DNA from 2 places in the Salinicoccus sp. ID82-1 genome. Region 1 is predicted to be linked to the other one. Evidence: riboswitches for the same ligand, from Rfam matches in the RefSeq annotation. Region 1 holds a riboswitch; the other holds the start of a gene.
The links. Region 1 has a riboswitch for S-adenosylmethionine ahead of J4760_RS07405 (ATP-grasp domain-containing protein). Riboswitches for the same ligand answer to the same signal wherever they lie in the genome.

Region 1 (8,249 bases):
ACGGCTGAATCTTATTCCGGCAATCTGCGCGCCGAGGATGAACAGGACAAGTCCGATCATGACATTCCTCATGTAGTCGAGCGCGGTTTCAAACGGAGCGGGCATCGGCAGATGGAAATAGTTGAATATGAGACCGAGCAGGAGCCCGTAGAAGATGGGCATCTTGAAGTATGACAAAAGCGCCTTTGCCCGGCCCACATTCTTTGCGCTGAGTGAAAAGATGCCGTAGGAGAAGGCGAACATGTTCTGGAATACGACCAGAATCACCTGGATGCTCATGGCATACGGGTCGCTTCTGAACACAAGATCATTCACCGGCACTCCGTAGTTTCCGGCATTATAGAACAGGTTGGCGTTGGTGAACAGCACGGTCCGGTCCTTGTCGAGTTTCATGGCCTTTGCGATCAGACGGGACAGGATGAAGGACAGCAAGGCATACAGGATCAGAAACAGCATGACGCCAAACAACAGGGAGAAGTCGATGGAAGATTCGTAGAGGCTCATGAAAATGAAGGCCGGCATGACGTAGTGGATGGAAAGCTTTGCAAGTGTCGAACGGTCGAGTTTGAACTTCAACTGGATGACATGGCCTGTGCCCACAATGAGCCCGATGGGCAGAATAATGCTGGTGAAGATAAAGATGAATTCATTCATTTCGTGTCATCCTTCTATAGCATGATAATGTATATGAATATAATCGATCCAAGTACGATGAAGAACAGCGGGACACGCAGCAGTGCCAGTATGACCGCAAAACCCCCACCGAGCACGCCATGCACAGGGTGCTCGACGGCGGTGAGAATGCCGGGGAAGATCAGTACACCGAGCGCTGCATAGGGGATATAATTCAAGTATGTAACACACCATTCGGGCAGCACCAGACGATCGACAATAAATGCCGGGATGATCCGTGGTATGATGGTGACAGCACAAAGCGCAGCGATAAGCAGGATCAATTGTATACCTCCGATCGTTCGAGAATCAGGCCAAGCAGAGCGGCAAGCAGTATGGCGGCAATGATGGCAATGCCTGATGGAAACGCGGGAATGATGCTCATGATATAGTGCAGCACCATGCCGAATACCGCAACAATGCCATATTTGTAATGGACTCTGACAGCCGGAATCAGCAATGCGATGAATAGTGCATAGAGGGCGATGCCGCTGGCGACGATCCATTCGTCACTCATCCATTCTCCGGCGAGATACCCCACGCCGGAGAATATGACCCAGAACAGGTAGGCGATGATGAAGGTCGCAAAATAGTTCAGAAATGTGCGCTGTTCCCGGGTGCTGTTTGCAGTCACCGCAAATGATTCATCCGTCACATAGGACGAGAGGATCAGCCGTTTCAGAAATGTTTCATGCTTAAGGTCGTAGTTGACCTTGAACGCCATGACAAAATGTCTCGAATTGAGCACGAATACAGCAATGGTGATGGCCAGTGCACTGCTTGATGTGAGCATCTGCAGAACAAGGAACTGGCTCGCACCTCCGTAGATCATGAAGCTCATCAGTACTGTATCCAGAAGAGACATGAGCGGTTTTGCACTGATTCCGAACGCAATCGCAACAGGAAGATATCCCATGCCGATGGTCACCCCGTCCATGATGGATCTTTTCAAAGCTGTCTGTGCCATGATATCCCCCCGTGATAGAATAATAGAAACATTTTAACATATCTGCACTGGACACGGCAGTGCCTTAAAAAAGATAAATTGGAGTGAGAGATAGAATGAAAGCATTAGCGCTCGATATGGATGGCACCATTCTCGATCATAGCGGGAACTTTTCCCAAAGTCTGGTCGAAACACTGGTTGAATTGAAAAAACGGGGCTTTCTCATTTTTTTTGCAACAGGACGGACGCCGCATGAAATCACCAGCATCACACCAGAAGGGTGTCCCCTCGATGGTTATGTTGCAGCCAGCGGCATGGGCATCTACATCGATGGCAGACTCGTTGAATCCGCTTCTTTCGAACCGGAATTTGTGGCACGGATGGTCGAAGAGGCCAGAAGCAAGGAGATATACTATGAAATCCATACACTCGAGCACTCCAGCCGGACACTGCTGCAGGATCAGGCATATGTATATGAAGATCTCGGCCAGGACCAGCCTGAAACCATGATGAATGCTGAGTACCGCTATGCAGAAGAGACACTACAAAGCACTACGCAATGGGTGGAAAAGCTTACGTTCGAACACGTTGTGAAGATGTTCTTCTTCAGCACCGATATGAAGAAGATAAGAGACTGGTACGACTACCTCGAAAACCACCAGGATAAGTCCATCTATGCACTCTATACGACAAGCCGCCACAATGCAGAACTCATGCTGAATGGCCGCGATAAGGCGAATGGCCTCGAGATTCTGTTGGATCACTATGACCTCAGTTTCGAGGACGTGCACGCAATCGGCGACTCGATGAACGACCTGCCCCTGTTCGAGAGGGCCGGACGATCCACAGCAATGAAGAATGCGCCCGAGCCCATCAAGGAAAAAGCGGATGATATCACTTCACATACATGTGATGAAGGCGGTCTTGAACGCTACCTTATGGAAAGATATCTCGATTAGGGATCCTATTTTACTTTAAGGTACCAGACGTGACCTTCCATCAGCTCTTCAGAAACGATTTCATGACCCCCATCGGTCAGTTTGACGTCCACCGATGCCCCTTTCAGTTCAAGCTTCTGCTTCAGCTGATAGGCTTCCCCCGCTGTCGCCACCATATCGCGGGCGCCGGCTGTCAGCAGTATCTTCTTGCCGAGCAGTTCCGCCTTCTCGGGCACCTCGCCTTTATATGCCGGATGCATCAGCATCGCTCCGGCGACCGGGATTCGATGATTGAACACCAGATGTGCAGCCATGTTGGCACCGTTCGAATAGCCGATGTAGATCGCCTTTTCAAGATCCAGTCCATACTCGTGCGCGAGATGTTCGAGCAGCCCGGAGATCTTTTCTCCTTCGGCGTTCAGGCTCTCCATGTCATGCCCTCTGCCCTGACGCTTGAAAAACCGGACCTGCCCATCATCATCGGCATCACCGCGCAAAGCCAGTATATTTGCTGATCCGTCCACCATTGTGGCAACTTCAAGCAGATCCGTCTCCCTGCCCCCGCTGCCATGGAAAAGGATCAGCGTATTCTGCTTGCCGTTTTTTGCTTTTATGAATAGATGTTCCATTGTCACGTCCTCCTTTATTAGAGTTTACCCTATTACTATAATATACTTGAAGCAATAGACACAGAAGGAGCGATATTTATGACAGTAAAAGGTATCCATCACGTCTCTTCCATCACCAGGGAGATACTCGACAACCACGAATTCTATACGGACATTCTTGGATTGCGACTGGTGAAGAAGACAGTGAACCAGGACGATACAAGCATGTATCACCTCTTTTATGCCGACTACATGGGCACCCCGGGCGCAGATATCACATTCTTTGAAATCGTGAATGCACCGCAGTACCAGTCTGGCACCAACAGCATCTCGAGAACCTATTTCCGGGTACCGACGAGAGAGGCACTCGAATTCTTCAAGGAACGCTTTGCGGATGAAGGCGTCTATCATGAAGGCATCATCGAGCAGTTTGGCAGGACCATCATGAAATTCGAAGATAACGAAAGGCAGCGGCTTGCGCTGATTGTCGAACAGAGTGATGAACACACTACGCCGAATGACCATCCCGAAATACCCAATGAGTATGCCATCACTTCCATCGGTGCCGTCGAAGTGACCGTGCAGTACATCAAGCCGATGGTCCAGTTTCTGGAACTGCTCGGAGGTCGGGTTGAAGGTGAATTCGATGATGATGCTACTGAAGCTGTAGTCAACGTCGGCAACGGCAGCGTGTATGTCATCGAACAGCGTAACAGCCAGCTGGAAAAGGAAGGCTATGGCAGTGTCCATCATTTCTCCCTGCGTGTGGATGATGAGGATGCCCTGCTTGAAATGAAGCAGAAGGTCGATCAGGAAAACTGGCGGAATTCCGGCATCGTCGACCGTCACTACTTCAAAGCACTCTATATTACTACGGTGGGCAATATTACAGTCGAAATCTCCACGGACGGTCCAGGCTTCGATGTTGATGAACCTGTGGAATCACTGGGAGAGAATCTGTCCCTGCCACCAAAATTCGAAGAGCAGCGCGACTTCATTGAAACATATCTGATTCCGATCAGATGATGGAGATTGAAATGCCCGACTGTATTGTTTGTCGTTTTTCAGGGTAGCCACTTAAAAAGGAAGGTGAGACTCATGAAATATGATGCCAAAGAAATTACAGCATTTTTTCAGACACTCGACCGCAGCAGGTTTATGGACCGGCATAAGGAACAGGCGGAAATGGATATGCCTTTCTCCATCGGTCATGGTCAGACGATATCCCAGCCTTCCCTCGTACTTGCAATGACCATCCGCCTCGAGCTTGGAACAGACCAAAGGGTGCTTGAGATCGGAACCGGCTCCGGCTTCCAGACAGCACTTCTCGCCAAGTTTTCAAATGAAGTGTATACCGTTGAAAGAATCAGAGCACTTCATGAAAGTGCCAAAGAAAAACTGGCGGCAGAGGGATTTTCCAATATCCACTTCCACTATGGTGATGGCAATCTCGGCTGGGAGGAACATGCGCCCTATGACCGGATCATGGTGACTGCGGCCGCCAAGGAACTCCCCGCTGCCCTCGTCCGTCAGCTCTCACCCGGTGGAAAGATGATCATTCCCATCGGTGATACTTTCGCCCAGGACCTCCAGCTGGTCGAAAAGGATCCACATGGCAAAATTCGGACTTCATCCATCGAGCAGGTAAGATTTGTCGGAATGAAGGACGACAAGGCCTGAGGGCTTTGTAGCAAGTGGATAAAAGCAAACCTCATCCTGTGGATGAGGTTATAGACTGTAGACAAAGTCATTATAAAATGACATGTCTTCAGTCTTTTTTTTGGGATTGGGCGGGGTGGGGTGGGGTGATGGCATCAACTCACCATCGTAGGCGGTGCCATGGCAAGTTAGGAGATTAATTCACCATCGCGGGCGGTGCCATGGCAAGTTGGAGGGCCAACCTCATTCCCACTCGCCCACCCCCAACAAACCTGAAACGCCATTGACGATGACCGAGTTTTCATTCACTTTCTCGACTTTGCCTCTCATATCATCAAATTCCACGATATTTCCGACTTTCGCTGCTCTTATTTCTACTTCCTCAAACCTCATTCTGTGGATGAGGTTTTTAACTGCCATCGATTATTTCGATGCAGAAACCGATGTCTTTGTCACCGCTTCAAGCTCGCTTTTCAGGAACTTTGCAAGTTCAAGCATGCCGAACTGGCCCGCTTCCGCTTCTGCATCGCTGTTATAGTTTGTATTCGTATTGATATCGTAAGTGTAGATGTTTCCTGCCTCATCCTGGATGAATTCGATGCCTGCGACCTGGATGTCATTGGATTTCAGGACCTGCCTGTATTTCTCGAGTACAGGGTGGTCGAAGTCCTGGACGATTCTGAACTTCGGCGTCTCGGCAGGTGCACTGTCTGCCGGGCAGAACAGATCCTCGATCGAGCATGTATCTGCAGGGCATAGTTCAAACCCTTCCGACGTATCGACACGGACGGCATAGACAAATTCACCGCCAACAAACTCACAGCGCGTAATGAAGGATTCCGGAGACTTGATGTAGTCCTGGAGCAGCGTCACGCCATCGACCGGCGCCTCGAACGCATCACTCTCTACATATCTTTCGAGTACCTCGATGGAATCGAACAGCTGGACACCAAGACCCTTTCCAGCACGGTTGTGCTTTGTGATGAAGGACTGACCTTCGAACTGCCTTGCAGCTTCAAGTATCTGGTCCTTTCCGACTGCAGCGACGGTTTTCGGTGTCTTTACACCATGCTCCTCGAGTTCCAGGTACTGCAGCACCTTGCTCACCTCAAGCTGAAGTGCCCGGCTGCCATTGATGACCGTACGACCATGATGCTCAAGCCATGCCAATACAGCATTGGAAAGTTCAGGTGCATAGCGGTTGCCGCGTGTATGTGACGAGGCACTCATCCTGTTGTAGAAGATGCCTTCAGGCGGTGTGGCTGTCAGATCCACCGTACCTTGAGACAGCTGCCAGTCCTCATAGGGCAGCCCCAGTTCATCGAGACGTCTGAAAAGATGTTCTGTCCATTCCGGATTTTCATGCAGTACATATATTTTAGCCATAGTCATTCCTCCTGCTTTGTCTATCTCCTACTGCTCGCAACTCTATCCTTTCCATCACCTGTTCCGCAACCGCTTAACCATCTATAAAAATAGAAGCCCTTTTCGGATAAGAAAAGAGCTTCCTGCAATTCATCTCTTCTCATCTTCCAGGCGTGCACCTGATGGAATTGGCACAGTGTTCAAAGAACCCGCTGCCGAAGCGTCATAGGGCCATCTCCCTCAGCTTCTCTGGATAAGAATTAAATTCATATTAAATTAGTAGGTTAATGGATATGATAAAGCAGAAAGAATTATCTGTCAATAGTTCAGCTTCTATAATAATACACTACGAGCTGTGTCCGGTCGCGCAGTTCGAGTTTGTTGAGCATCTGGGAAATGTAGTTCCTGACCGTCCCCTCGCTCAGGTACAGTTTTTCTGAAATCTCCTTGTTGCTGAGTCCTTCTGCAACAAGCTCCAGTATTTCACACTCCCGCTTTGATAGTGCCTCCATCGCCTTGAAATGGGATTTCGTCGCCATGCTTTTTACAATATCGCTGTCAAATACCATGTTGCCGGAAGCGACTGCCTGGATAGCAGGAAGAATGCCCTTGAAATTATCCTTCAAAAGATACCCCTTGCAGCCGATCTTCAGTGCTTCATGGATGTACGCATCATCTTTGAAAGTCGTGATCAGGAGAATATTGGCATCCGCCCACTGCTCAAGTATTTTTCGGCTCGCTTCCAGCCCTGTTACACCATCCATTCTGATATCCGTCATAAGTAGATCGGGCTGATACTGTCTATACAGCTCAATCGCCTCCTCCCCGCTACGGCCCGTTGCGGCAACGGTATAGCCGGAACCTTCGAGAATGGTACTGAGAGCGCTGACCACCAGTGCATCATCATCCACTATGATTATGTTCATCTCTCTCCCCCTCCTTATATAATGTGATGTGGATTGAAAACCCGCCCTCATGGAATGTATTGAAGATGCCGTTGTACTTCCCGACCACTTCCTGCATGGCAAGCAACCCCATCCCCTTCTTCACTGCAGGACGTTCCGACCCGTCATCTTTAATGGAGATTATGATGACATCCTTCTGTTCCCTGATTGCGATTCTGACGTTCTCGGCATCCGAATGCTTTCTGATGTTGGTCAGCGATTCCTTGATGATGCTCAATATATCCATCTTCATTTCATGGTCGAGAGCGGAAGTGACGTCATATCTCAGTCGTATGTGATACCGGTCCATCTCCTTGATGTAGTCACTGATCCTTGCCTCAAGGTCAATCGAGGTTTCATACAGCTGATGGATGCTTGTCCGTATATCGTCCATGCCGCCCTTCAGACGCTCCTGCAGCAGTTGAAGAGACTGCTTTATCTTTGCTTCATCCTTTATGTATTGGAGGGATTCTATCAGCAGGATGCTTGTACTGAGTGAGTGGCCGAGCGCGTCATGCATTTCCCGTGCGATACGGTTGCGCTCATTAAGCCCCGCCATATGAACATCCTTCTCGTGATTTTTAAGCAGTTCATTATGCTGCCGTCTAAGCAGCAGGTTGTCGCTCGTCAGCTGATCCCTTATTTTCCGGTTCTCCCTTTCATATGAATCAAGCCTTGCCCTCAGATAGCTCATGTAGAGGACGAAGAGTGCAATCATCAGTAGGATGACCTCCGCTTCGATGAAAAGGAGGACCAGCGTGGCGAAGGCAATACCTCCATATCTTACTGCGACCACCAGTGTGAACAGCGGCATATAGAATATCCACTCTGTGCTTGCGAAGATGAAGACCAGATAGACTGCTGATACGGCAAGCACACTGTAGCGGTATTCAAACACATCCACAATGAAGAACAGGATGAAGGCAAGCAGCGCGATCACGAGGCTCGGCTCGTCAATGGTGATGAAGTAGTACGCCGTGAGAATAAAATAAAGAACCATCTTTTCCATTACATTTATCAGGCCAGCCACCCCCATTCATGACAGATGTCATGTGCAGTCATTATTCTATACACTAACGCAGAACTTAATAACAGTATAAACTGAAAGCATCAATCA
Region 2 (8,249 bases), on a different contig from region 1:
ATATGGGTCTCGTCAACACTGTTGTTCCACTCGAAGAGCTTGAAGACGAAACAGTCAAATGGTGCGAGGAGATGATGGCACATTCTCCAACTGCACTGCGGATGCTGAAGGCGGGCATGAATGCTGATACGGATGGCCTTGCAGGACTTCAGCAGATGGCAGGAGATGCAACACTGCTCTATTACACGACAGACGAAGCTAAAGAGGGCAGAGAAGCATTCAAGGAAAAAAGAAAGCCTGATTTCGGCCAGTTCCCGAGATTCCCATAAGCATTAATCAGCCCATCGGAAGATGGGCTTTTTTAAAGGTGGAGTAGACTATGTATAATTGGCTGCAGATCCAGGCACAGCGTGTGCCGGATAAGCCGGCCATCATTTTTGATGGTGAAACGGTGACTTTTTCACAACTATATAATGAATCTTTGAAGCTCAAAGAGCATATGGCATCTTTGAACAGGGAGCGTGTCGGTCTTTTCATCGGAAATACTATGGATGCAGTGCATGTCATCCATGCTGCCATAATGGCGGGCATCGAGATCGTGCTGATCAATACGCGGCTGACGGAACATGAAATCGCCCGGCAGCTCGATGATATCGGAGTGGACACTGTAGTGGCGACAGAACCGCTTGAATTGGAAGGATATGCTGTCTACGGAGTGGAAGCTCTATGGGATAGGGACCCGGTCCCTTGTCAGCCCGCAGTCGTCTCAGGTGACAGTATACTATCGATCATGTTTACATCAGGTACGACCGGCAGGGCGAAAGCCGTTCCCCAGACGTTCGGCAATCATCATGCTTCCGCTCTCGGATGCGAAGACCGTTTCGGGTATTCAGAGGGCAGCGTCTGGATGAACGTCAATCCGATTTATCATATATCCGGCTTTTCGGTACTTTTGAGATCAGTGATCCGTGGATGTACGATGGTACTGGTGGAGAAATTTCACGAAGATTCAGTGTGGGATGCAGTTGAAAAATACAAGGTGACACACACCAGCATGGTGCCGGTCATGCTCGATCGGCTGCTCGGCCGGCCGATGCCGGCTCATGAGCTGCAAGGTGTACTGCTTGGAGGTGCCGGAGTGACCAGGGAAGTTCTGAGGGCTGCCCTTGATGCAGGGCTGCCGGTATACAATTCATTCGGCATGACTGAAACGTGCTCGCAGATCGTCTCCATTGCCCATGATGATCCGAAGATTTTGGAAGGTACGGTCGGGCGGCCGCTCGACAACATCGAGATAAGGATCGATGACAGCAATGACGGTGAACTGCTTGTACGCGGTGCACCGATCACACAAGGCTATCTGAATGCAGAGATTGAGGTGTCGGACGGCTACTTCAGAACAGGCGATATGGGATATATCGATGCGGACGGCTACCTTTACATACTGGACCGGCGCAGGGATCTGATCATCAGTGGTGGCGAGAATGTGTATCCGAAAGAGATTGAGGATGCGGTCAATATGATTCCGGCAATTTCGAATGCGGCGGTTGTTAAAAGGAAGGACGCCAAGTGGGGCGAAGTGCCCATCCTGCTGATAGAAGAGAGGACAGGAATGGCAATAGAAGACGATGACATCATGGGTCATCTGAACGGGCTTCTTGCACGATATAAACTGCCGAAAGAGATCCACCGGATGCCGCGCATCGTGATGACCTCGACCGGTAAAGTTTCAAGAGCACAGAATCAGAAAGTCTACGATGCAAAAAAGAAACAGTGATTCGGTGATCACTGCTTCTTTTCATAATTGTCCGGATTGAGAGGCACAGGATCGTACCCGCCGGGATGGAATGGGTGGCATTTAAGAATGCGCCTGGCTGCCAGATAGCCGCCCTTGAAGGCACCATGTTCCTGTACAGCTTCTATACCGTAGTTGGAGCATGTCGGATTGAACCGGCAGCTCGGTGGAAACATGGGGGAGATCGCTTTCTGATAGAAGCGCATCAGCCATAGAAGGATTGTTTTCATATAATCACCGCTCCAGCATTTAATACTATTATGATATAGGGTACACTGGATTTAAGCAAATTTGGAGATGATAGCATGCTTCGATTCAAAGACCATAAAGGCAGGAAGGTCACGTTGGAACTCGGCTCTGATGCACCACCTGGTCACATACTCTGCATCTGCAGAATGGATGGAAAATATCTGCTGACCGATCATAGAACCCGCGGAATAGAGTTCCCGGGCGGCAAGATCGAAGCAGGAGAAAGTCCCGAGGAAGCGCTGCACAGGGAAGTGTTCGAAGAGACGGGCGCGAGCCTTGATGCAGTCAAATACATCGGTGCGTATACTGTGCATGACGCAAAACCATTTGTTAAGGCTGTATTCTTTGCTGAAGTGAAGGATATATTCTTCATATGCGAATACAGCGAAACACACGGACCGGTCATCTACAGGACAATCGAGGAGATTCCGGAAGACAGGAGAAGCTTCCTGCTGGATGATGCCTGCATCGACTACTTGTATCAGATGAGCAGGAATGACGAATTTTTCAAATAAATGCGCCGGATATCAAATAGGATATCCGGCGCATTATTTTTATTCATCTAGAGTTTGAAGCCGCCTGTTTCAGCAATGCCTTCGGATTCAGCTCCGAACTTCTTGAAGTTTTCTATGAATGATTCTTTCAATTTATGGGCTTTTTCGTCATATGCTTCTTCGGAAACCCATGTATTGCGAGGGTTCAGAATTTCCTTTGGGACACCGGTAACGAAAGCCGGAATGCTCAGTCCGAACACGGAATCCTCTTCAAATGCATTGAGGGCGAGTTCTCCACTGATGGCTCTTCTTACCATGGAACGTGTATATTTAAGGTCCATGCGTTTGCCGACACCATATTCTCCACCGCTCCAGCCGGTGTTGACCAGATATACATCCACGCCATGCTCATCAATCAGATCGCCGAGCATGTTTGCATAGGTCGTTGCATGCAGTGGTAGGAAAGGGGAGCCGAAGCATGTTGAAAATACAGGCTGTGGTGACGTGATTCCGCGTTCCGTACCGGCAAGCTTCGATGTGAATCCGCTCAGGAAGTGGTACATCGCCTGTTCTTTGGTCAGCTTCGAAATCGGCGGGAGCACACCGAATGCATCTGCAGTCAGGAAGATGATTGTTGTCGGGTGTCCGGCTACGGATGGTATGCGTGCGTTGTCTATATGGTCGATCGGGTAGGCTGCACGTGTATTCTCAGTCAGCGACCCATCATCATAGTCCGGTACGCCTGCTTCATCCATGACGACATTTTCAAGTACAGAACCGAATTTGATGGCTTTGAAGATTTCGGGTTCCTTTTCGGGGGAAAGGTTGATCGTTTTTGCATAGCATCCGCCTTCGATATTGAAGACCCCGTCTTCATTCCAGCCGTGCTCGTCATCACCTATGAGTTCCCTTTGGGAATCGGCGGAAAGCGTCGTCTTGCCTGTGCCGGAAAGTCCGAAGAAAAGGGCGACGTCCTTGTTTTCTCCAACATTGGCGGAGCAGTGCATGCTCATGACACCCTGTTCGGGGAGGAGATAGTTCATGATGGAGAAGATGGATTTCTTCATTTCACCAGCATATTCGGTACCACCGATCAGTATGATGCCTTTCTCGAGTGAAACGATGATGAAAGCTTCCGATCCCGTCCCGTCAGTCGATGGGTCCGCTTTGAAAGTCGGCGCAGATACGATAGTGAACTGTGATTCGATATCAAGCGCCTCTTCCTTCGTTTCAGGTCGGATGAACATCGTACGTGCAAACATATTGTGCCAGCTGAACTCATTCACTACACTGAGATTGAGACGCGTCTTCTCATCCGCACCCGCATAGCCATTGAAAACAAAGATTTCTTCCTTTGATCCAAGGTGATCGATGACCTTCTCGAACAGGTTATCGAAAACTTCCTGTGAAATCGGCTGATTGACTTCTCCCCAGTCCACTTTGTTCTCGGATACTGCATCTTTGACAATGAAACGGTCTTTGGGGCTGCGACCGGTGTACTTGCCTGTCTCGGCACGCAAAGCACCTGTTTCCGTCAGTTTGCCTTCTTTTCTTTTCAAGGATTTTTCGACGAGTTGAGACACAGAAAGTTGGAAATGCGATGATTCTTTGGATACCAGATTCTGTATGAGTTCTGAGTGGTTTGTCATAATTTTTGCCCCCATTTTTATGTATTTAGCAAAGTAAATGATACTTTCACGAATTAGTATAACACATTGATAAATGTCGTAACATAATATTTACAAAATAATATCGCCTTGATTTGAATGCAATCATATAGTATATTATAGGGAAGTTATCTCTTATCAAGAGCCGGTGGAGGGAACATACCCGACGAAGCCCAGCAACCTCTTTTCTATAAAGAAAGGTGCTAAAGGATGCAGAAGTTATTCTGATCGATAAGGGGAAGAGCGAAGCCTTTTCTCGTATTATTGAGAAAAGGCTTTATTTTTTGGTAGCAGGAGATAGCTAATAATCATAAAGGAGAAATATTCAATGGCAGAACGCAGACTTTTCACTTCCGAATCCGTAACGGAAGGACATCCGGATAAGATTGCAGATCAGATTTCAGACGCCATTCTGGATGAAATACTAAAAGGGGACCAGCACGCAAGAGTTGCCTGTGAGACAGTTGTCAACACTGGTATGGCAATGATCGTTGGAGAGATAAGTACAAATACTTACGTCGATATCCCCAAAATAGTGAGGGAGACTGTCAAGGAGATCGGATATACCCGTGCCAAATACGGCTATGATTACAAGACGATGTCCGTATTGACGGGTATAGATGAACAGTCTTCGGATATTGCGCAAGGCGTGAATAATGCTGTCGAAACAAGGGAGACGGAAGCCGTTTCAACTGGTGCCGGCGACCAGGGGCTCATGTTCGGTTTCGCCTGCGACGAAACGGAGGAACTGATGCCACTGCCGATCTCATTGGCCCATAAATTATCAAGACGTCTGACACAGGTCAGAAAAGATGGAATCATCGACTACTTGAGACCGGACGGGAAGACGCAGGTCACTGTTGAGTATGACGAAAATAATGCAGTCAAAAGAGTGGATACCATCGTCATTTCATCACAGCACCATGAAGAAGTCGAAACGAAGACGCTCCAGGAGGACCTGATCACCCACGTCATCCAGGAAGTGGTGCCGGCAGAACTTCTTGATGAAAATACACGCTATATCATCAACCCGACAGGGCGTTTTGTCATCGGTGGACCTCAAGGAGATGCAGGATTGACCGGCAGGAAAATAATTGTAGATACCTACGGTGGTTATGCCCGCCATGGCGGTGGTGCTTTCAGCGGCAAGGACCCGACCAAGGTCGACCGTTCTGCAGCATATGCCGCACGTTATATTGCCAAAAACATAGTGGCAGCCGAAATTGCTTCCACATGCGAAATACAGCTTGCATATGCAATCGGAGTCAGTGAACCTGTGTCCATATCCGTGGATACTTTCGGTACTTCAGACTATAAGGAATCGGATATTGTCAATGTCATCCGTAGAACATTCAATCTATCTCCGGACGGCATCATAGAGATGCTTGATCTGCGCCGTCCAATCTATAAGAATACTGCAAGCTACGGCCACTTCGGCAGAGAAGACCATGATTTCCCCTGGGAAAGACTGGATAAGGCAGCCCGATTGAAAGAGGCGCTCTCAAGTCTCAAAGTAAACTAAAAAAAGTCCCGGACATTTGTCCGGGACTTTATATTGGATAAGAATTACTCTGACTCTTCAGATGTCTCTTCTTCCATTGTCATTTCTTCAGTAGTTTCCTCTTCCATTGTCTCTTCTTCCATAGTGCCTTCTTCTGTAGTTGCTTCTTCAGTGGATTCTTCACTACCGCCTCCGCCACATGCACCGAGTACGAGCACTGAAGCAAAGCCGCCTGCCATTAGATACTTTTTGAGTTCCATGATTATTCCTCCTAGTTTTTTAACTATAGGTTAATTGATGACACTCGCTATCTCTCTATCTATCTAGCAAGTTAATAACTTATTACCCATACGAAAAATAATAAAACATGCTGAAACCTATAAATTTTAATTAAGACCAAAAAAAATCACAATAATGGAAGTGGTACCAAATAGCGCTTACAAAAAATAATGAAAAAGCTTGGGGACATTTCCATCAAATTATTTGTTTTTGACCGTAAATGTATATTATTTTGATATAATGAACAAAGCTTCAAGCAAAACAGCTATTCTAATATGGAAGGATTTGAAACAAGGCATGAATACGGAAATCTTTACAGACCCGATTTTTATTGCACTGGCTGCACTGCTGCTCATTATTGCCATTGCTTTCCTGGTCTATTATTTAAAGCATAGAAATAAAGTCGATGCGCTTCAGAAGGACTATGCAAAAGAAAAGGAAAATCTGGTTGAAAAGTATGAATCGGATAATGAAACGCAGCGGCTGGAGCATAAAAAGGAAGTATCCACGCTGAATGAAAAATATCATGATGAAACAACACTGCTCAACAACAAGCTTTCAAGCCTTCGCCAGTTTACAGTGGACAAGGGGGAATATCTTACGGATCTGTCCCTGATCCAGCTGAAGGACCGCCTCGTTCGTAATGAAAAGATCAGGGAGACGGACATGTACATTCTGTCGAACGTCTATCTGCCATCCAGAAACTATACGAATACAAGAAAGATCGACCACCTGGTACTCACACGTACAGGCCTCTATCTGATCGATTCCAAGTACTGGAAAGGGCATATTCTTCACGGTGTGAGCGAAAGCAATTTCGAGGCGCTACCATACGTCGAGTCCTTCTTTGATCTGCTCGACCTGGACAAGTCCAAGGAACAGACCCTGATCTTCGAGAAAGACGATGAAAAGAACGTCTCGGTCAACTATTATAATGATACAATCGAAGAAACCAAAATTTCTGCAGAAAAGCTGAAGAACATTTTCAAGCTGCAGTATGACGTTGTTCCGATCATCTATTTCAATCCGCAGGATAATGGCAACTATTCGATCTCGAACTATTCCACTGATCCATCTATCAAAGTGCTCGTCGGTGAAGAGGAGCTTGAAAACTTCTTCATGAAGTATGTTTTCCATGGCCGTTTCCAGTATACGGTCAAGGATCTCGACGAGATTGCAGAAGCAATCTTCCAATTGAATCCATAAGCCAATTCTTTGTTTTAATGAAAGAAAAGCCCTATAATTTTTTTATAGGGCTTTTTATCCATTCAAAGGAGGCGTCATGATGTCTGAAGAAATCGTGGTACTGAATCCTGCAACCGGTGAAGAGGTTGATCGGATCAGAAAGGATAGCAAAGAGGATATCGAGAAGAAGATCGACAAGGCACATGAAATGTTCAAGCAGTATAAAAAGAAGAACGCATATGACCGCAGTGCACTGATGGTCAGATGGGCAGCGCTCATCCGGGAGAACAAGGATGAGATTGCCGAACTGATTACGAAGGAAAATGGTAAGCCGATCAAGGAAGCCGCAGGAGAAGTGGAGTATGCGTGCAGTTATATCGACTACTATGCCGAAGAAGGCAAAAGAGTGTACGGACGTACAATTCCCCAGCACGAAGATGATGTGCGGCTCGTTGTGACGAAGCAGCCGATCGGTGTTGTTGCTGCCATTACACCGTGGAACTTCCCGGTGGCCATGATGGCAAGGAAGGCGGCACCTGCAGTGGCAGCCGGCTGTACATTCCTGGTAAAGCCGGCAAGTGAAACGCCGCTGTCAGCAATGAGATTCCTCGATCTTGCACTTGAAGCAGGATTTGAAGAAGGTGTCATCCAGTACGTTACAGCATCCGGCAAGGAAGCAGGGGAAGTATTCGCAAAATCTGAAAAGGTCATGAAACTGACATTCACCGGCTCGACTGCCGTCGGCAAGACGCTGATGGAGGGTGCGGCTTCTACAGTAAAGAATATTACGATGGAGCTTGGTGGACACGCACCACTTGTCGTCCATAAGGATGCAGATCTTGATGTGGCAGTGGAACATGCCATTGCAGCCAAGTTCAGAAATTCCGGTCAGACGTGCGTATGTGCCAACAGATTCTACGTACATGAAGATATTGCAGAAGCGTTCAGTGAAAAGTTTGCGGAGCAGGTGAAGTCCCTCAAAGTCGGCAACGGCATGGATGAAGATGTCAAAATTGGACCGATGATCAATGAGGATGGCTATGACAAGGTCATTGAACACATCAATGATGCGAAGGATAAAGGCGGCCAGATCATTGCAGGCGGCGAAGGCAATAAGGACGCCGGATACTTCATCGAAC

Region 2: it holds a riboswitch for S-adenosylmethionine, as region 1 does, so the genes downstream of both, metK (methionine adenosyltransferase) here and J4760_RS07405 (ATP-grasp domain-containing protein) in region 1, are expected to answer to the same signal.

The regions. Positions count from the first base shown of each region.
Region 1 is NZ_JAGFLY010000002.1:402,958-411,206, reverse strand. It holds gene J4760_RS07445 (AEC family transporter) at 1-654, opposite strand, end outside; gene J4760_RS07440 (AzlD domain-containing protein) at 669-956, opposite strand; gene J4760_RS07435 (AzlC family ABC transporter permease) at 953-1,639, opposite strand; gene J4760_RS07430 (HAD-IIB family hydrolase) at 1,735-2,577, shown strand; gene J4760_RS07425 (alpha/beta hydrolase) at 2,583-3,185, opposite strand; gene J4760_RS07420 (VOC family protein) at 3,264-4,190, shown strand; gene J4760_RS07415 (protein-L-isoaspartate(D-aspartate) O-methyltransferase) at 4,263-4,844, shown strand; partial or broken gene J4760_RS07410 (DUF2187 family protein) at 5,106-5,216, opposite strand; gene J4760_RS07405 (ATP-grasp domain-containing protein) at 5,247-6,209, opposite strand; SAM riboswitch class I at 6,346-6,448, opposite strand; gene J4760_RS07400 (response regulator transcription factor) at 6,515-7,114, opposite strand; gene J4760_RS07395 (sensor histidine kinase) at 7,092-8,141, opposite strand.
Region 2 is NZ_JAGFLY010000001.1:955,619-963,867, reverse strand. It holds gene menB (1,4-dihydroxy-2-naphthoyl-CoA synthase) at 1-269, shown strand, start outside; gene menE (o-succinylbenzoate--CoA ligase) at 320-1,717, shown strand; gene yidD (membrane protein insertion efficiency factor YidD) at 1,726-1,965, opposite strand; gene J4760_RS04970 (NUDIX domain-containing protein) at 2,041-2,499, shown strand; gene pckA (phosphoenolpyruvate carboxykinase (ATP)) at 2,547-4,127, opposite strand; SAM riboswitch class I at 4,278-4,383, shown strand; gene metK (methionine adenosyltransferase) at 4,474-5,667, shown strand; gene J4760_RS04955 (hypothetical protein) at 5,712-5,906, opposite strand; gene J4760_RS04950 (nuclease-related domain-containing protein) at 6,223-7,131, shown strand; gene J4760_RS04945 (NAD-dependent succinate-semialdehyde dehydrogenase) at 7,211-8,249, shown strand, end outside.